Regions from separate parts of the Sporosarcina sp. Y1004 genome, predicted to be linked through region 1. Evidence: riboswitches for the same ligand, from Rfam matches in the RefSeq annotation. Region 1 holds a riboswitch; each other region holds the start of a gene.
The links. Region 1 has a riboswitch for S-adenosylmethionine ahead of AC25Y6_RS17645 (methionine biosynthesis PLP-dependent protein). Riboswitches for the same ligand answer to the same signal wherever they lie in the genome.

Region 1 (5,207 bases):
CCATTTACGACGGAATTCTCCGTCTGTCACTGTCTTCAGTCCGGCCTTTTTTTGATTTTCTACTAGCTTTGTGATTTCCTCGTCTTCGATTGTCTGTAATTCTTCGGCAGTGATTTCACCGTTATCTTTTTGCAGGCGTGCTTTTTTTAGACGCTCCGGGCGTAAGAAGCTCCCGACGTGATCCGCTTTGAATGGTGCAACTATTTCATTTTGTTCTTCTACTGTTTTTGTCAATTTATATTCCCTCTTTCTCATAACTAGTATTTTGTTTACGAGTACTTAATTACGTACTGCAACTAGGGTAGATGCTTTTTTCAGTGCTTGCTCAAAATCTTCAATCAAGTCGTCCACATGTTCAAGGCCTACAGAAAAACGTAGTAGGCCATCCGTAATCCCACGTTTCTCCCGTTCTTCTTTCGGCATAGCAGCATGGGACATCGTAGCAGGATAAGAAAGGATTGATTCAACCCCGCCTAGACTCACAGCGAAAACAGGTATACGGACATTGTCAACAAATGCTTTTGCTGTAGCTCTATCTGGCAAACGGAATGACAGAACCGCTCCTGGACTAGTTGATTGTTTCGCATGGACTTCGTAACCTGGATGACTTACTAACCCCGGATAAAATACCTCTTCCACTAAAGAGTGTTCATTCAAATATACGGCGATTTTTTGAGCCGATAAGGATGACTGAGTTAGACGAGCTCCAAGCGTTTTGATCCCTTGAATTAACGAATAGGAATCTTGAGCACCCAATATAGAGCCGAAAGAGTTCTGGATAAACGCCAATCGATTTCCAAGCTCCTCATCCTTCGTCACTGCCAAACCGGCAATAATATCGCTATGTCCAGATAGAAACTTCGTAGCGCTATGGACAACTATATCAACGCCAAGATCAAGGGGGCGTTGGTATAGTGGCGACATGAATGTGTTGTCGAGGAACGTCAGACAGTCATTCGCTTTTGCGAGTTCGACAATGGCTGCAATATCCGTAATACCTAATCGAGGATTGGAAGGTGTTTCTACATAAATTACTTTTGTATTCGGCCGGATTGCACTAGCGGTTTCTTCTAAATTAGCCAGATTAACAAATGTATGGTCGATACCGAACTTTGGTAGGACTTGTGTTACAAATCGGAATGTACCGCCATAGACATCTTCAGTAACAACGATATGGTCACCTGAAGAAAGGAGCATGAAAGCGGAGGAGATGGCAGCCATCCCAGAAGCAAATGCTAATCCGCGTTCACCGCCTTCCAATGAGGCTATTGTTTTTTCCAATGCATCTCTCGTTGGATTACCAGAACGGCTGTAATCATAGGGACCAAATTCGTCAAAGCTTTCTTGATGAAATGTTGAAGATAAGTAAATAGGTACATTCACTGCACCCGTTTTCCGTTCGGAATCTCCACGTGTCGATGCGTGTATAAGTGTCGTTTGTAATCGTTCATTATTGAGACTCATTGTTGAAGCACCTCGCTTTTTAATGTTGAAAACACTTGCTTTAAATCGGCAATCAAATCTTCTACCTCTTCCACTCCGACTGAGAAACGTAAAAGACTATCGTCAACGCCCCGTCGTATCCGTTCTTCACGTGGTATTTCCGCATGTGTCTGTGTTGCTGGGTAAGTAATAAAACTCTCCACGCCTCCGAGACTTTCAGCAAATGTAATAAGTTTTAGATTTGCTAAGAAAGGTCCAACCCATTCACTATTTTGCAAGCGGAAGGAAAGCATACCGCCTTTCCCGGGATAGAGAACGTCCGCAACATGTGGTTCGCTCTTCAAGTAATTTGCGATTATCTTTGCATTTGCATCATGTTGCTTCATTCGTAAGTGCAGTGTTTTTAGTCCCCTAATGATTAACCATGAATCGGAAGGTGACAGAACTGCACCGATAGCATTATGGTTGGTTGCCAATACTTCACAGAGCTCCGTGCCTTTTGCAACTACAAGACCGGATAGGACATCGTTATGTCCTCCGATGTATTTCGTGGCGCTGTGTATAACAATGTCTGCGCCTAGCTCAATTGGTCTTTGGAAATAAGGCGTTAAAAATGTGTTATCGACAATCAGTAATAAATTATGCTTTTGGGCGAGTTTCGCGTATTGACGTATATCAAACTCCTGCATAAGTGGATTTGTCGGTGTTTCGATAAATAGGGCTCTTGTCTTCGCAGTTATCAATTTCTCAGTTTCATGGACATCAGTAAAATCCGTATATGTTGTTCCGATTGAATAGACATCGGAATACTGCTTTAGTAGGCGATAGGTACCCCCGTAAATATCTTCCGGAACAATCAAATCATCCCCTGGACGGAAAAGTGATAAAACAAGCTGAATCGCAGCCATCCCTGAACTACATGCAAAACCGGCGTCACCGCTCTCTAAATCTGCAATGCCTTCTTCCAAAATGGAACGGGTCGGATTTTTCGTCCGCGTGTAGTCATAGCCAGTTGACTGACCTAAGCCTTCGTGTTTAAAGGCGGTCGATAAATAGATTGGTGGGTTCACTGAACCAGTTTTCGGATCACTGTTATTACCAAGTTGTACAAGTATTGTTTCCAAACTTCGTCTTGTCATTGGATTCACTCTCTTCTTTTAAAATCAAAAAGAGGACCCTCTATATGGAGAGGGTCCTCGAAATGTCGAAGTCAATCTCCTTATCTTCTAGGTAAATAGATACCTATTGGAATTAGCACCGTACCTAAACAGGTTGGTTGCTGAGACGTCATCGGGCCAATCCCTCTGTCTCTCGTGATAAGAATAAAATATGAAGTTGTTTGAATATACAATTTAGATAATTCTACCATGGCATGAATTATAAAACAAGAACCAGATTCCTAATGCTTTTCCCGAAGCAGCTGCATTCGTTGATTGAACAAACTAGGATAAGATAGAAATCCGAGTAAGACACTGGTTACTGCTGCGGTCGTTAATAAGAGAAAGATGATCAGCAATTGAAACTGAACAGCTTGAATTGGGTCAGCTCCAGCAATGATTTGACCACTCATCATACCAGGCAGTTGAACTAATCCCATTGTTTTCTGACTCTCGATTGTCGGAATCATACTGGCTTTGATAGAATTGATCAGTTGTCTATGAATGGCTTGTTTTGGCGTTCCCCCAAGTGACAGGATAAGTTCCGTTTCGTCGCGATGCGTTTCAACCTCTGCCGTAAATCGGTTAAGGAAAAGGATTGACAATACCATCGAATTACCGATAATCATGCCGCTGATTGAAATGATATATTGTGCAGTTGCGGGTACAATCTGGAAGCCTAGTAAAATACTTTGGGTTAGCACTTCAACGAAAATTAAGGTGACTGCAATTTTCCATGTAATTCCCTTGATGGCTGTCCCTTTCTTTCTGGCATTTTGTGTCGCAGCTACAATCATCAATGTAACCATTAACACGATATACAAAATATTTTCTGAGTCGAAGACAAATTTAAGAATATATCCGACTGCGAGAAGCTGTATAATCGACCGGATTGTTGCAATGATCGTGTCCTTTTCTAATCCTAAACGGAGCGTCTTTGATAATACAAGGGGAATGATAACGAATATAAGGGTGATGGCTAATGTTAAATAAGTCATACGGAGGATACCCCTCCTTCTACAAACTGCCTCACTAACTCATTCGTCGATGATTTTAATAAGTTACTTTCACAGGTTTCGATGATTTGCCCTTCCATAACAACCCATGTGTAATCACCAATTGATAAGGCTTGTTCCAGATTATGTGTAATCCAGATGATTGTTGTACCATATTTCCGATTGATTTTGCCGATTAATTCCTCGATTTCAGTTAACGACGATCGGTCTAAAGAAGAGGTGATTTCATCGAGCAATAAGATTTCCGATTTATTGATCAATGTACGGGCAATTGATACTTTTTGACGCTGTCCGCCTGATAATTCGTCGATTTTTCGGTGCAGAAATAGTTTGTCGAGGCCCACATCATCTAGAATTTCAACTGCATCTTGTTCTGGCAGTTTTTTACCTTGAAGTTCTAGGGGCAGTGCTAAGTTATGATAAATAGTCCCCTTTATCATCGGTGCACTCTGAAGTGCAATGCCGACATGACGCCGTAGTTCAACAGGTTCATAGGCGGAAATGGGTTTGTCATGAATATAAATTTCCCCGGAGGTGGGGGAAATCAATCCATTACACAATTTGAGCAACGTTGTCTTTCCCGCTCCCGAAGGACCGACGAGTGTCGTAATTTTGCCTTTTGGAAAGGAGCCCGTCACGTTTTTTAAAATATGTATATCCCCTATGGAATAGTCAACGTTATAAAAATGTAATGCAGGTTCATATAAATTGGACATGTTAATCGCTCCTAGACTTTCTTATTAATAATAATTCTAATCTAAGGGTTGTATTCATGCAAGGAACATTGATTCAAGCTCTTATAATTCAATAAATGTTTAGTACTATTCATATAGCGTGCGTTTTGTGCTATAGTGACCACTATATTGGGACGTCTACTATTCCTTGAAGTGTAAAATAGACTTTTAACCAATGAAACTTAGTACTGGTTTAAAACGTATATGTATTGAACGAGACGACTTTTTTAAAAAAGAGTGGGGTCCAAACGTTTTGAGTTTGGACCCCGTTTTTTTCCAATATGAGATACTCAATTGGTTTAATCGTATGGAGGTGCAATGATGGAGAGCAAGACTGAAACTGCAGTGTATTGGGCATTTCTGAGTCACGCACAATGGAATATGTATATCGCAGCGACAACAAAAGGGCTTTGTTATGTGGGTTCTTTAAATGCTTCATCTGCGGAATTAGCTGTATGGGTGAAGAAACGGCTTGCGGACCACATTCTGATTGAAGACGCTGAGGTTTTGCAGCCGTATGTAGTTGAATTGATTGATTATTTGGAGGGGCGGCGAAAAGAATTTTCATTGCCGATGGATCTTCACGGTACGCCTTTTCAATTATCAGTCTGGAATGCATTGCAAGAAATCCCATACGGCCAGACTGTGTCATATTCAGATATTGCTGAACGTATACAAAAGCCAAGTTCGGTCCGTGCAGTCGGAACTGCGATTGGCGCAAATCCGGTATTAATGACCGTACCTTGTCATCGTGTCATTGCTAAAAATGGGAAACTGGGCGGTTTCCGTGCTGGTTTAGAGATGAAAGAGCAATTACTTCGACTGGAAAATCATTTGCAATGGTAGTGGAAGAAAGA
Region 2 (5,207 bases), on a different contig from region 1:
GAGAAGCGGCCAAAGATACAATTTTGGCCGCTCAAACCTTCTACTATTGGATCCCTATTACTATATAAAGGAAGTGTCAATTTCTAATAGAACATCACATAATCTTTGCTGAAAGTTAGTGAAGAATTCAATGTACAAGGTGCTAGAGTGACCGAAATTGCATCTTCGGGCACTTACACTCTTATAGAAGATCATCTATTCTTTTCTTCCAAAGCAACCGCTTTTTTCACTTGAGTTTTGTAGGAACGCGACAGGCAATTAATCACAACAATATGAACGAAAAGAGTGTGGCTATAAGTGACGAAGTCACTTATAGCCACACCTACCTCTCGGTAATAGTGTAGTAAATAATTCGCCGAAAGCGGGCCGGAAATAGTCCAGTGAAAATGGCTATTATCTAGCCCTACTCGCCATTGTTTTAAGCAACTAAACGGTTAATCAACAGCCGTGATCTTTTAATGAAGTAAAATTGCAGATTTCACTTTGACATCCTGCTGTCTATATATGCCAGGTAGTTTTTTCTGTTATACTGTGAAAAATGGAGGCGTTGCGGTATGGGATTAATTTACTACGGTTACCCGAAATGCGGGACGTGTAGAAAAGCGAAAAAGTGGCTTGAAACGAATAACTTGGACTTTCAAGAAGTGAACATTGCGGAAGCTCCTCCGTCAGAAGAGGAACTTGGAAAGATGATTGCAGCTTCTGATTTGGAATTGAAAAAGTTTTTCAATGTCAGCGGCATGAAATATAGAGAGCTTAATTTGAAAGACAAACTGCCTACAATGTCCGATGAAGAAAAAATTAGTTTGCTATCATCAGACGGTATGCTCATCAAAAGACCGATTGTTTATGGAGAAGGAAAAGTAACTGTCGGTTTCAAGGAAGAAGAATTTAATAAAGTCTGGGGCAATTAAGTTACAGTCTTGTCTTTATCAGAGAAATATGACAGAATTGAAGAGAATGAAACTATTTATTTGGAGGGGTATAAATGAGCACACCAAAAGATCTGCGTTATTCTGAAGAACACGAATGGGTAAAGGAAGAAAACGGTAATTACCGCATCGGTATTACACACTTTGCACAATCTGAACTTGGAGATATCGTATTCGTTGAACTTCCATCTGTTGGCGATGAAATCAAAGCGGACGAGCCTTTCGGAAGCGTTGAGTCGGTTAAAACAGTATCTGAATTATATGCTCCAATCAGCGGTAAAGTACTTGAAGTGAACGAAGGACTAGAAGACAGCCCTGAATTCGTCAATGAATCACCGTATGAAAATGCATGGATGGTCGTCGTTGAACCTTCTAACACTTCTGAGTTGGACGAACTTATGTCTGCAGAAGCGTATGATAAAATGACAATCGGAGAATAATTACAACACGGCGCCGGTACATTTCCGGCGTCTTTTGCATCTTACTAGTCGATTTGCGAAGGAGGAACTCTCTTGTCGGATGAAAAAATCATCATAGTAGAGGGCGGTTCGGATAGAAAAAGATTAGCGCGTATACTTGCGGAGTCAGTCAAAATCATTTGTACGAACGGTACAGTAAGCCCATATCGGCTTGAAGAGTTGCTTGCGCCCTATGAAGAACAGGACCTGTATGTTTTTGTCGATGCTGATGAAGATGGTGAAAAAACGCGTGTATTATTTAAAAGAGAATTTCCAGCAGCAATCCATCTATATACAGAAAAAGAGTACCGGGAAGTGGAGACGACCCCGTATAAAGTGTTAGCTGAAATACTACAAAATGCGGATTTCAAAATCCGACCCGAATTTTTACTTTAAAGGATGTAAGATAAATGGAAAATTGGACACGCGAACAGTGGGAGGCAACTTTGAAGGACTCACCCGATTCTGCGTTTTATTTATATACACCGATGTGTGGTACATGTGCAGTCGCTTCTAAAATGATGAACGTCATTTCTGTCATGAAACCGGAAATGCCAATCGGGAAAGCGGATTTGAACTATGTGCAATCTATGGCAATTGACTATGAAATTGAAAGCGTTCCTTGCTTGTTGATACAGAAGGATGGCGTTTTACAACATAAAGTCTATGCTTTTCAGTCAGTCCCGTATCTGTTGGAATTGATTGATTGACAATCAAGACAGGAATTTGATATAATACGACTTAACCAACAATTGAATAGGTCGCTCTTATTAAGAGAGGTGGAGGGATAGTGCCCTACGAAGCCCGGCAACCGTCACGAAAGTGAAATGGTGCCAAATCACACAAAGTGCATAGCATACTTTGAGAGATGAGAGATTGGACAAACGTTTATTTTATGATAACGTAAAGCCTTTCTGCCCGTCTGCAGGAAGGTTTTTTTTGTACAGAAAAGCGGAAGGCGCCTGCAGCTAGACACCAGAAAAGCAGAAGGCGCCGCTAAAGGAACGCAACCTAAGTTCGCGACGTCCTGTCATAACGGTTGCATGACCTGTATCCTGCCGGCCCCCGACAGGCATAAGACAACGAAAGAATTCTTAATTTTAATTTACATAGACAAAATCTCAGAGGTGAAATCAATGATTCAATTAACGGATATTAATAAACGGTTCGGTGAAGGACCCGGCAGTATTACAGCGGTTGAAAATGTATCACTCGAAATAGCTGATGGTGAAATTTTCGGTGTGATCGGTTATAGTGGCGCTGGAAAAAGTACTTTGATTCGACTGTTGAACGGTCTAGAAATGCCTACTTCAGGAAGTGTGAATATCGGCGGTTTGGAAATGTCGGCTATCAAAGGCAAAGCTTTGAGGGAAGCGCGGCAGAAAGTGAGTATGATTTTTCAACATTTCAACTTGCTGTGGTCGCGGACGGTGAAAGACAATATTGCATTCCCTCTTGAAATCGCGGGTGTGCGAAAAGCCGAGCGCGAAAAGAAAGTGGCGGAACTGATTGAACTGGTTGGTTTGACTGGTCGAGAAAATGCGTATCCATCAGAATTGTCGGGCGGTCAGAAACAGCGTGTAGGGATAGCTCGTGCACTTGCAAACGACCCTGAAGTCCTACTTTGCGACGAGGCGACTTCTGCTCTTGATCCGGAAACGACGGATTCGATACTGGATCTTCTGACTGGTATTAATGAAAGGCTTGGACTGACGATTGTTCTCATCACACATGAAATGCACGTAATCCGGAAAATCTGCCATAGGGTTGCAGTCATGGAAGCTGGGAAAGTTGTCGAGATGGGGGACGTACTCGATGTGTTCCAATCGCCAAAAGAGGCCATTACGAAGCGATTTGTTTCTCAAGTGACGGAGCCCGCGGAAGCGAAGCAGGCAATGGCGCATATTAAGGATGAATTTCCAACAGGTACACTTATCAAGCTTGTGTTCGTTGGTGAGCAGACGGAACAACCTGTGCTCGCAAGTCTCATTCGGAAATACGATGTGGGTGTCAATATCGTCCAAGGAAACATTTCCCATACACATGGTGGAGCATATGGCTCACTTATCCTCCAGCTCCTTGGAGATTCAACAATTATTGAGGAAGCAATTCAATACCTCAATGAAAATGATGTTCAGACAGAGGTGATCGGTAATGATTGAAAACCTTTTTCCGAATGTTGATTGGACTAAGATGTGGGAAGCGACAGCAGAAACGCTCTATATGACAGCAATTTCAACACTGTTCACATTGATTATTGGACTCGGACTCGGAATCATACTCTTCCTAACAAGTCCCGGACAACTGTGGTCGAATAAGTTGGTCAATGTTATTTCAGGGGCATTCGTCAATATTTTTAGATCAATTCCGTTTATCATATTAATCATATTGCTTATTCCGTTTACGAAATTTCTTCTTGGCACAATTCGCGGACCGGATGCAGCATTGCCGGCACTTATTATTGGAGCGGCTCCATTCTATGCAAGAATGGTGTTGATTGCATTGCAGGAGATTGATAAAGGTGTAATTGAAGCTTCGAAGTCAATGGGAGCGAAAACGAGGACGATTATTTTTAAAGTTCTCTTACCGGAATCGATGCCAGCACTTGTCTCCGGTATCACCGTAACAGCAATCGCACTTGTCGGGTACACCGCTATGGCGGGGATCATCGGCGCAGGTGGACTTGGGAATCTCGCGTTTTTGGATGGATTCCAGCGCAGTCGTGAGGACGTTATACTAATTGCAACAATCTTAATTTTAATTATCGTTTTCATCATTCAATTCATCGGGGATTTCGCAGTAAGGAAATTTGACAAGAGATAATTCTATGACAGTAACATCAGGCATTGCCTGTAAACTATAAAAGAATAGAAAAAAGGGGAGAAATGATTATGAAAAAGCTTTTTGGGGGAATCGTATTAGCAGTACTTCTATTAGCATTAGCGGCTTGTGGGGCGAAAGATGATAGCGGCGATAACAATGCGAGTAGTGGGGATAATGCTACCGATGAAAAAGTTGACGCAACGGAAATCGTAATTGGTGCATCTAATACACCGCACGCAATCATTTTGGAAGAGGCAGCGCCGATATTGAAAGAAAAAGGTATTGAACTTGTTATAGAAACTTACCAAGACTATGTATTACCGAACAAAGATCTTGAATCTGGCGAATTGGATGCGAACTTCTTCCAGCACATACCTTATTTGGATCAACAAGTAATCGACCATGGTTATAAATTTGCGAATGCAGGGGCTATCCATATCGAACCGATGGCTGTTTACTCGACGGAACATAAAACAATCGAGGACCTTCCTGACGGTGCTGTTATCATATTTAGTAACTCTGTAGCTGAACATGGCCGCGTACTTTCATTACTGGAATCAGCTGGGCTAATTAAACTGGCTGAAGGAGTAGATAAAGTAAAGGCTGAAGTGAAAGATATTGTAGATAATCCTAAGAACCTTCAGTTTGATGCAAATTATGAACCTTCACTTTTACCGCAACTCTATAACAATGATGAAGGTGATGCGGTAGTCATCAATGCAAACTATGCAATCGATGCAGGCTTGAATCCGGTTGAAGATTCTATTGCGATTGAAGAGACGGAGTCGCCGTATGCGAACATCATCACAGTTAGAGAAGGCGAAGAAAATACTGAAGCAATCAAGACATTGGTTGAAGTGTTGAAATCGAAAGAAATTCAAGACTTTATTCTTGAAGAGTGGGGCGGCGACGTCATCCCAGTAAAGTAATTTGTTGAAGCGAGTGGACAAGGGTGAATCAGATTTAGTGAACGATAGGCAATATCAACCATTCA
Region 3 (5,207 bases), on a different contig from region 1:
TGATCGTCGAAAGCGGAAAAGGGGCTTGGATCACCGATCATAGAGGCAATCGTTACTTGGATGGAATGTCTGGACTCTGGTGTGTGAACGTCGGATACGGGCGTGAGGAACTCGCGAAAGCTGCGTATGAACAGATGAAAAAACTGGCCTATGCACCTATGACCCAAAGCCATGAACCTGCCATTGAGCTTGCTGAAAAGTTGAATGACATGCTAGGCGGCGATTATGTATTTTTTTATTCGAATAGCGGATCTGATGCAAACGAAGTGGCATTCAAGCTTGCACGTCAATACCATCAGCAAAACGGGGAACCGTCACGTTACAAATTCATCTCACGTTACAGGGCTTACCACGGTAGTTCTATGGGCGCGCTCTCAGCCACTGGTCAAGCTCTACGGAAATATAAATATGAACAGCTCGTTCCAGGTTTTCTGCATATTGCACCACCGGATAATTATCGCAGGCCAGCAAATCAATCGGTTGAAGAATACAACATACAACGTGCGCAAGAGTTTGAAGAAAAAGTTATTTGGGAGCAGAAAGAAACAATTGCCGGGATTATTATGGAGCCTCTTATTACTGGTGGCGGAGTCTTGATCCCACATCCGATTTACTTGGAAAAAGTTCAAGAAATCTGTAATCGCCACGGCGTCCTTCTAATCATTGATGAGGTTATCTGTGGATTCGGACGAACTGGGAAAGCATTTGGCCATCAGCACTTTAACGTAAAGCCGGACATCATTACGATGGCGAAAGGGCTGACAAGCGCCTACTTACCGTTATCAGTTACAGCTGTGCGAAAAGATATTTACGAAAAGTTTGACACAGGTGAAGAAAATAGCCACTTCCGTCATATCAATACTTTTGGCGGGAATCCTGCAGCTTGTGCCGTGGCATTGAAGAACCTCGAAATTATTGAGAACGAAAGCCTTATTGAACGGTCTGCCGAGCTTGGTGAGCGTCTTCAAAAAGAGTTGGCAAGCCTAATGCAGCACCCGTTTGTTGGTGATATCCGCGGTCTCGGTTTCCTCTTAGGAATTGAACTAGTTGAAGACAAGAAAACGAAAGAACCTGCTTCCAATGCGCGTGTCGCCAAAATTATCGGGGAATGCAAGGCAAATGGACTTATTATCGGAAGAAATGGCGATACGGTAGCTGGTTATAATAATATTTTAGCACTCAGTCCGCCATTGTCCTGCACTGACGAAGATGTAGATTTCATTATTGCTGTTGTAAAGAAAGTGTTTAAAGAAAACGAATGATACAAATGGGTAGAGGTGTGTATTCACCTCTGTTTCCTAATTATTGGGAAATCCTTAGTTTTTAGATGTTTTCTTTTTAAAAACTGTAGAAACCTGTTTCTCGCTACGGTTTTTCATCCGACGGAAGTTCTCGATATGTTTCCAAATTGCGATGCCGAATAATAATACTGCCGCTATAATGGGCCCGTATCCTTCTGCCCAAACTGCCATCGCGATGAGCGTCACGTACAGCATCAGCACGCCAAACACGAGAAAGTCTGTTACTATCGCCACGATGACAAATAATGCAAAACCAACGAGTCCAACCTTCCAGTCGATGGCGAGCAGCACGCCAATAATCGTGGCGGTTCCTTTGCCGCCGTTGAACTTCATATAAAACGGGAAGTTGTGCCCAATCACGGTTGCAGTACCCGCGAGGAATAATAGTAAAGCTACAATTTCTCCTGGAAGTCCTGCATTCTCTGCGAAATATCTCACAAATAGGACAGCTACTGCACCTTTACCGATATCGATTGCAGCAACCAGTGCGCCGAATTTTTTCCCGAGAACGATTGTGGCATTCGAAGCACCGGCATTTTTCACCCCGGTTTCTTTTAGGTTAACGCCCGAAATTATCTGTGCGACAACCGATCCATGTAAGCAACCGATGGCATATCCCGAAACTAGTACACTTGTAATCCATAACCACATAACCATTCCTCCAAAACATTGGTAAATTAATTGTAACATTAGAGGTAAACGCAAGGTTCAGAAAAATTATTTAATAATCTCTTGACTTTGTCTCGCGCTATCTACTATACTATGTCACAAGATGGAAAACTGAATGATACAAACTCTTATCAAGAGCGGCGGAGGGAATAGGCCCTGCGATGCCCGGCAACCGACAAGCGACCAGCTTGTAAAGGTGCTACTTCCTACAGATCGGTTCGGATGATCTGAAAGATAAGGGGAGGAAAAAGCGAAAGCGTAACCCTCTTCTTAAGCGAAGGGGGTTATTTTTTATTTCCAAAATACCCCCAGCGCCTCCGCAGATCACAATCAATTCCATCTAAAAAACTTTGGAGGTAATGACTTTGACAAAACTTAAACCCGAAACACTTCTTCTACATGGTGGACAAAAACCCGATCCCGTAACAGGTTCTCGTGCAGTTCCAATTCATAGAACTTCATCATTCGTATTTCGTGATACAGAACATGCTCAAAAATTGTTTGGACTGCAAGAAGCAGGCAACATCTATACGCGTATTACAAATCCAACCGTCGCTGTTTTTGAAGAACGTATAGCACTTCTTGAAGGAGGAACGGCGGCAGTTGCATTATCTTCAGGAATGGCGGCTATTGCATTTTCTATCCTAAATGTCGCAGGCGCAGGTGATGAAATTGTCGCGGCGAGCAATTTGTATGGTGGTACGTATAATTTATTTGCCAATACGCTTCCGCGTTACGGCATCAATGTAAAATTTGTCGATGTAACGGATCCTGAAAACTTCCGCGCAGCGATTACAGATAAAACAAAAGCTTTATTTGCAGAAACAATTGGTAATCCGAGTTTACATGTGCTTGATATTGAAGCGGTTGCGGACATTGCACATGAAAACGGTCTACCACTTCTAATAGACAGTACGTTTGCATCTCCATACGGTTCAAATCCAATCGAATTTGGTGCAGATGTCGTGATCCACTCTGCAACGAAATGGATTGGCGGACATGGTACAACAATCGGTGGAGTTGCTGTTGATGCGGGTACGTTTGATTGGACACAAGGACGGTTCCCAGGCTTTACTGAGCCGGATGAATCTTACCATGGCCTTCGTTATGGAATTGACACTGCAGGCGCGGCGTTTGCCACTAAGCTACGTGTTCAATTGTTACGAGACTTTGGACCTTGCTTAGATCCGGATAGTGCCTTTAACTTCTTACAAGGACTTGAAACACTGCATCTGCGTGTGACAAGACATAATGAAAATGCTATCAAAGTGGCAGAATTCTTGAAACAGCATCCATCTGTTGAATGGGTAACGTATACTGGGAACGAAGATCACCCATCATATGACCTTGCGAAAAAGTACTTGAAAAACGGCTTCGGCTCCATTATCGTTTTCGGTATCAAAGGCGGGCGTGAGGCTGGTCGAAACGTAATTGACAACGTTAAAATCTGGTCGCACGTAGCTAACGTTGGCGATGCAAAATCCTTGATCATCCATCCTGCTTCAACGACGCACCAGCAGCTTGGCCCTGAAGATTTGAAAAAATCAGGCGTTACCGAGGAACTAATTAGACTATCGGTCGGTCTTGAATCAGCAGAAGACATTATTGCAGATTTAGCGCAGGCTATTGAAGCAGCAGTCGCTGTAACAGTATAATTTTTGGAAGAAAGATGGCTATGACAATCGTCTTAGTTTGTTACGCCCTATAGCCATTTAAGAGAATCTGAAAAATGGGGACTTGTTATTAAGCAGTCCATGGAGGTGGCGAAATGCCGTCAATCAAGGTTGCTCTACTCGGCTTCGGCACTGTAGGTGAAGGGATTTACAGAATTTTGAATGAAAGAAAGAATGAGATTAAGCAACAAACAGGCTGTGAAATCGATATAGTTGCCATCCTTGTTCGCGATATAGCGAAAGTACGTCTAGCAACACCAGGGGTAAAAGTGACGGGAGACATCCAGGACATACTGATGAACCCGGACATTGATTTCATCTTTGAGGCAATTGTTGGTGAGGAACCTGCTTATACGTATCTTTCAGATGCAATCGAAAAGGGCAAAAACATTATAACGGCAAATAAGAAAATGTTCGCGACACATGGTCCGGCATTATTGAAGCATGCGGAATTCCGGGGCGTTCAGGTCGGTTATGAAGCAACTACAGCGGGTGGAGTACCAATTATCCGTACAGTGAAAAACTTGTTACCTGCAGATCGAGTACGACGAATCAGAGGGATTTTAAATGGAACCTCAAATTTCATTTTGACAAAGATGCGGGAAGAGAAAGTTCCATTTAACACTGCACTTTTTGAAGCACAAGAGCTCGGTTATGCAGAAGCAGATCCGACTGACGATGTTAGTGGTAAAGATGCTTTTCGAAAACTGATGATTTTAAGTGCACTGTCATTTGGTACCCAGCCTGATTGGCGAGACATTCCGATAGTCGGAATCGATGGAGTTAAAACTGAAGATGTTGCGGAAGCATTAAAGGGGAAACTTCGTTATCGGCATATCGCGGAGATTTCAATTGATGAAAAGGGTGTCTTGCGAGGAAGTGTGGGACCGGTACTGATTGGTCCTGACAATCCGTTATATGGAGTCGACGGTGTTGATAATGCAATTATTGTTGAAACTGATTATCTAGGGTCCCTTACTCTTGTTGGCCCGGGAGCAGGCATGTATCCGACAGCAAGCGCATTGATCGGAGACTTCTTATATATGGTTGGACAACGTGAAAAGGTTCTTATCAAAAGTTAAGAAAAAGGCGATTCCATCTCAGGAATCGCCTTTTCAACTCATTTTTTTAGCTTCATTAACTTAGCTTCTACTTTCAATGCTTTGATCAATGAGGCAACCATCAGCAACATGACGAATGAGAATGGCAACGCCGCGATGATAATGGTGTTTTGCAAGGCTGTAAGTCCGCCGACAGAAAGTAAAATGAGGGCAATTGTCGATTGGATGATCCCCCAAATGAGTTTAACCGTATTTGGGGGTGTCAACGAACCGTTTGTCGACTGCATGCCTAAAACAAAAGTTGCTGAATCTGCAGAAGTAATGAAAAAGGAAGCAATCAGTAATATGGCAAATACTGAAACGGCGATAGACAAAGGCATTGCACTAAACATTTCAAAAATGACTAGTTCCGTATCGGCTTTCGCCAAATCGAGAACGCCGCTTTTCTGGATATCGATGGCTGTTGTTCCAAACGCTGAAAACCAGAATGATCCAAGGAGCGT
Region 4 (5,207 bases), on a different contig from region 1:
TTAGTATCAAATAGTAATCACATTATAATATCAGTCTATACATCACTTTCAATAATGGAGAAATCCAGCGCAGAAGCGACAAGGGGTAGCCGAAGCCCTGAGACTGGATGCGAAGCGTTAATCCAGGCTCATGGCGAGAGGCATCCCCAAAGCGCCAAGCGATCTAAAATGTACACTCTGAATTTAAATCTCTATCAATAATGTACACCCCAGCGCAGGCGCGACAAGGGGTAGCCGAAGCCGTGAGACTGGATGCGAAGCGCTAATCCAGGCTCAGGGCCAGAGGCATCCCCAAAGCGCCAAGCGATCTAAAATGTGCACTCTGAATTAAATCTCTCTCAACAATGGAAAACCCCAGCGCACATATCTAATCACAAACCCGCCACTTCCACACGCCCCGAGAAGAACGTTGCGCCGCCGCCCATATCCGCAATCCGATCCGGCGTTAATGCATTAACCAGACGTTTATGACCCGATTGATCTCCCCATATCCCTTGACTCACAACAACGCCAGGAAGAACCTGCTCGCCGACAGAAACAGTAAACTCACATTCACCGCGCTCATTCCATATACGGACAGCCGCTCCGTCTTCGATTCCTCTACTTTCCGCATCTAGTCGATTCATGAACAACTTAGGCACTTTTTCAAGCTTGATATGTTTTTCATTGTTCGAAAAAATCGTATTCATGAAGTTATGGTTAATTGCAGGTACATAAAGTAAAGGATGATCGGAATCCTGAATAATCGGGATGTACGTAGGCAGGGCCGGGAATCCCGCTGATTTCATCTGTTCCGAATACAACTCGATTTTTCCACTAGGTGTCTTTAAATTGTATAAGAAATCGCCGGTGCCGCTTGCTTTCATATAGCGTTTTTCCTTTAAAGCAGCATACGACACTTCGGATAAATGAGGGTTGGACAAATTGCTTAACGCTTGGTCAACCATTTCCTCATCGTTGTCTAGAAATGGTTGATCGTCAAAGCCCATTGCTTGCGCCAGCAATCTGAAAACGTCCGGGTTGGATTTACTGTCCCCGTAAGTTTCGATGACGGGTTCCTGCAAATGAATGTAGTGATGCCAGAAGGACGTATAGATGTCCGTGTTTTCGAAAGCGGATGTCGCTGGCAAAACAATGTCCGCGTACAAGGCAGTGTCTGTCAAAAATAAATCATGGACAACTGTGAACAAATCTTCGCGTGCTAAGCCATTCCGTACTTTATTGGCTTCCGGTGCGACAACGGCGGGGTTGCTATTATAGACATACAAAGAGCGAATCGGCTGTTGTTCTTCCATTAATGCTTGTCCCAATAAATTCATATTGAATCTGCGCGTTGGCACTACCTGAAGTTCGGGACGTTCGAGTGCGGCAGTATTATGCGTCAAATAATCGGAATTCGATTTGAGCGCCCCTCCGCCTTTCAATGCCCATTGCCCTGTCAAAGCAGGCAAACAGGAAATCGTCCGGACCATCATGCCGCCGTTATCATGATGCTGCAGCCCATTGCCGATGCGAATCATCGAAGGGGAGACGGTCCCGTACATCCGCGCCAATTCATAGATATCTTCCTCTGGCACGCCCGTAATGGCGGAAACCGTGTGCGGGTCGTAGTGCTGCAATACATGCTCGCCGAGCTCTTCGTGGCCGATTGTATATTGTTCCAAAAACGATTGATTGACCAGTTTTTCCTTATAAAGAACATGCATGATTCCGAGTGCAAGCGCTCCATCAGTTCCGGGAAGGATGGGGATGAACCAATCAGCCATGCGTCCGGTCTGGTTTTTATGGACGTCAATGACGACGATTTTAGCACCGTTTTTTCTCGCTTTTTGCGCAATCATGATTTGGTGCATATTGGTACTGACGGCATTGATGCCCCAGAAAACAAATAATTTCGTTTCCGTCATCTCTTCCGGATCTGTTCCAAAACGCCCGCCCATCGTGTAATTGTAGCCGACCTCGCCAGCGACTGAACAAATCGTTCGGTCCAGTTGACTCGAACCAAGGCGGTTGAAGAAACGGCGATCCATCCCTTTGGAACTGAGTTTCCCCATATTGGCATAGAAACTGTAAGGAAGAATCGATTCCGGACCTTCTTCAGAAATCAGTTTTTTCCATTGATCTGTGATGGTTGTAATGGCTTCTTGCCAACTGATTGGAACGAATTGTCCATCGCCTTTTTCCCCGACGCGTTTTAAAGGAGTAGTAATCCTTTTTGGGTCATAAAGGCGTTCAGTCATATGTCGAACTTTGTTGCAAATACTGCCTTTTGTGATGGGATGATCGGGATCGCCTTCAATTTTAACGATTTTCCCGTCTTCTTTATGAATAAGCAATCCACATTGGTCTGGACAATCAAGCGCACAAACCGAGGGGACAACACCGTTTTCTATATCAATATATGATTTCATAGCAAAAATCCTTTCAATCAAACGATTTATGCTAGATAGTATAGCACAATTCAAACTATTTTTTTAGAAAGTTTGAATAAGTGGTTGACTTAAGATTAATTGTTCTATACAGTTAACTCATTAGTTTAACTTCCGACACTTTTCGACCAATTTCATAGTTTTTTTCTATCGAGAGAAGTTGAGGGACTGGCCCTATGAAACTTCGGCAACATAATTGTGCCAAATCCAGCAAGCGTAGCTTGAGAGATAGAAAGGGTAAAGCATATTTACATTGCACTAGCGATGTATGCCACCAACTCTTTCTGTCTTTACAGGAAGAGTTTTTTTATTTTTCAGTCAATTTGTCCCGCATTTATAAATAGAAATGGAGAGAACAGTATGTTAGAAAGAATTGGAATTACGAAAAATTTAGGGTGGGGCTTTTTCGGAGTCATGCTGTTCATGATGGGAGACGGAATTGAAGCTGGTTGGCTAAGTCCGTTTCTAATTGAAAGCGGGTTAACCATTCAACAGTCAGCTGCTATTTTCACAGTCTATGGAATCTCGATCGCGCTGTCTTCTTGGTTTTCAGGCGTCTGTGTAGAGGTATTTGGTCCGAAACGTACAATGGCAATCGGCTTAGCTGTTTATATTGTCGGTACCGCAGGGTTTATCACATTCGGTTTTTCAACGATGAATTATCCGATTATGCTACTCACTTATTTCATTAAAGGTTTTGGTTATCCATTGTTTGCCTATTCCTTCTTGACATGGGTCATTTATAAAACTCCACAAAACAAATTGAGTTCTGCCGTTGGTTGGTTCTGGTTTGCGTTTTGTGCGGGAATGATGGTGCTGGGCGCATACTATTCAAGTTACGCAATCCAGTATCTCGGTTACATCAATACAATGTGGTCATCTATTTTCTGGGTATGTCTCGGTGCATTCTTTGCTTTAGTACTCAATAAAGACAAGTTCCAAAAGAAAAAACTCGCGAACAAAAAAGAAGCGGTCACGGAATTATTGAAGGGTATCACCATTTTGAAAACAAACAAACGGGTTGCTGCAGGTGGGGTTGTCCGTGTTATCAATAGTTTAAGTGTCTATGGATTCCCAGTATTCTTACCGATGCATATGGCGCAACATGGCATTGAAACAAGTGCTTGGCTGCAATTATGGGGAACGTTTTTCTTAGGAAACATCATTTTCAATTTAGTGTTCGGCTTCATTGGGGATAAATTCGGTTGGAAAAACACAATTATTTGGTTTGGTGGAATCGGTTGCGCGATATTCACGCCACTTCTGTTCTATGTACCAGTGATTACAAATGGTAGCATTCTCATGACGAGCATTGTTGGATTCATCTGGGGTGGGTTGGTAGCGGGCTACGTTCCAATCGGTGCCCTCGTACCGTCCGTTGCAGGTGAGGATAAAGGCGCGGCAATGTCCGTGTTGAACTTTGCCGCGGGTCTGTCTACATTCGTAGCACCAGCAATCGCTTTGGCGTTTATCGGGTTAGTTGGAGCAGAAGGGGTCGTGTGGATTTTCAGTGCACTTTATGTAGTGAGTGCGATCATCGTGAAATTCATTCGTATACCGGAAGAGGAAGAGCGAAAGGCGCAGGAAAAAGCCTTACTGGTTACCTCTTAAAACCGTTGTCGGGTAGGCATTGATTGACAAAGTTATGGGTAGATGAAATAATCACAATTAATTGAAAAAAATACGAGATTTCTTATCTAGGTAGAGGGACACTAGGCTACTTCTCGCTATGTGTTGTTGTAGATAAGAAGATGTATCAATAAAACCTCTTCTTATATAATAGAAGAGGTTTTATTGATAAAAGGCAAGGAGGACATATGGATGAGTGCAGAGTTCAATCCAGTAATTTTCTGTGATTTCGATGGTACAATTACGATGAAAGATAATATTATCAATATTATGGACAAGTTCGCTCCACAGGGGTGGGAAGCGATAAAGGACGATATTATGGCGCAAAAAGTGTCCATTCAAAAAGGGGTCAAAGAACTCTTTGCTTTATTGCCCACTTCCCAAAAAGAACAAATCGTGTCGTTCGTTTTGGAGGACGCGGAAATCAGAGAAGGTTTTGGTGAATTTGTTCAGTTCACCCGCGAGAAAAACATCCCGCTCTATATCGTAAGCGGCGGCATCGACTTTTTCATTCACCCATTGCTTGAACCATTCGGGCCGTTCGATAAAGTCTATTGCAACGAAAGCGATTTTTCAGGAGAACACATCAATATCCTTTACCCGCATGAATGTGATGAGAACTGTGTAAATCAAGGCTGTGGTTGCTGTAAGCCGACAATTATTCGCGACAATACGACCGAACAGCAAACGAGCATTGTCATCGGTGACTCGATTACAGACCTAGAAGCGGCAAAGCTTGCCGATATCATCATTGCTAGGGATTTCTTAATTGAAAAATGTGAGGAATTGAACATTCCTTATTCCCCATTCACTAATTTCCATGACTGTATTCGGATCATTGAAGCCCGCTTAAATGTGCAAGTGTAAGTGTAAGTGTAAGTGAAAACTAAAAATAGTTTAGAGGAGAGATGAGTAAAATGGCGACAATTACAATTCAAGGAACAAACGAAGTTATTGAAACACACACAGAGGTTGCAGCATTTCTAGAGCAACAAGAAGTCGTTTATGAGCACTGGGATATCGCAAAGCTACCCGAAAACCTTCGTGAAAAATTCAATTTAACGGATGAAGAAAAAGCAGAGATTCTAAAGGCTTTTAAAACAGAAATCGACGACATTTCAGAACGCCGCGGTTATAAAACAGCAGACA

Region 2: another riboswitch for S-adenosylmethionine. It lies ahead of AC25Y6_RS06630 (methionine ABC transporter ATP-binding protein); the one in region 1 lies ahead of AC25Y6_RS17645 (methionine biosynthesis PLP-dependent protein).
Region 3: another riboswitch for S-adenosylmethionine. It lies ahead of AC25Y6_RS08065 (O-acetylhomoserine aminocarboxypropyltransferase/cysteine synthase family protein); the one in region 1 lies ahead of AC25Y6_RS17645 (methionine biosynthesis PLP-dependent protein).
Region 4: another riboswitch for S-adenosylmethionine. It lies ahead of AC25Y6_RS14065 (MFS transporter); the one in region 1 lies ahead of AC25Y6_RS17645 (methionine biosynthesis PLP-dependent protein).

What each region holds. Positions count from the first base shown of each region.
Region 1 covers NZ_JBYHFQ010000036.1:4,492-9,698, forward strand. The annotation lists gene AC25Y6_RS17635 (5-methyltetrahydropteroyltriglutamate--homocysteine S-methyltransferase) at 1-234, opposite strand, end outside; gene metC (cystathionine beta-lyase) at 280-1,464, opposite strand; gene AC25Y6_RS17645 (methionine biosynthesis PLP-dependent protein) at 1,461-2,582, opposite strand; SAM riboswitch class I at 2,660-2,766, opposite strand; gene AC25Y6_RS17650 (ABC transporter permease) at 2,843-3,598, opposite strand; gene AC25Y6_RS17655 (ABC transporter ATP-binding protein) at 3,595-4,332, opposite strand; gene AC25Y6_RS17660 (methylated-DNA--[protein]-cysteine S-methyltransferase) at 4,672-5,196, shown strand.
Region 2 covers NZ_JBYHFQ010000006.1:138,546-143,752, forward strand. The annotation lists gene AC25Y6_RS06610 (arsenate reductase family protein) at 555-914, shown strand; gene gcvH (glycine cleavage system protein GcvH) at 989-1,372, shown strand; gene AC25Y6_RS06620 (toprim domain-containing protein) at 1,445-1,786, shown strand; gene AC25Y6_RS06625 (thioredoxin family protein) at 1,801-2,100, shown strand; SAM riboswitch class I at 2,155-2,265, shown strand; gene AC25Y6_RS06630 (methionine ABC transporter ATP-binding protein) at 2,527-3,552, shown strand; gene AC25Y6_RS06635 (methionine ABC transporter permease) at 3,545-4,213, shown strand; gene AC25Y6_RS06640 (MetQ/NlpA family ABC transporter substrate-binding protein) at 4,282-5,142, shown strand.
Region 3 covers NZ_JBYHFQ010000008.1:93,675-98,881, forward strand. The annotation lists gene AC25Y6_RS08055 (aminotransferase) at 1-1,262, shown strand, start outside; gene AC25Y6_RS08060 (glycerol-3-phosphate acyltransferase) at 1,317-1,952, opposite strand; SAM riboswitch class I at 2,096-2,211, shown strand; gene AC25Y6_RS08065 (O-acetylhomoserine aminocarboxypropyltransferase/cysteine synthase family protein) at 2,336-3,625, shown strand; gene AC25Y6_RS08070 (homoserine dehydrogenase) at 3,739-4,725, shown strand; gene AC25Y6_RS08075 (BCCT family transporter) at 4,764-5,207, opposite strand, start outside.
Region 4 covers NZ_JBYHFQ010000021.1:60,981-66,187, forward strand. The annotation lists gene AC25Y6_RS14060 (molybdopterin oxidoreductase family protein) at 372-2,411, opposite strand; SAM riboswitch class I at 2,574-2,664, shown strand; gene AC25Y6_RS14065 (MFS transporter) at 2,790-4,040, shown strand; gene AC25Y6_RS14070 (2-hydroxy-3-keto-5-methylthiopentenyl-1-phosphate phosphatase) at 4,251-4,925, shown strand; gene AC25Y6_RS14075 (1,2-dihydroxy-3-keto-5-methylthiopentene dioxygenase) at 4,976-5,207, shown strand, end outside.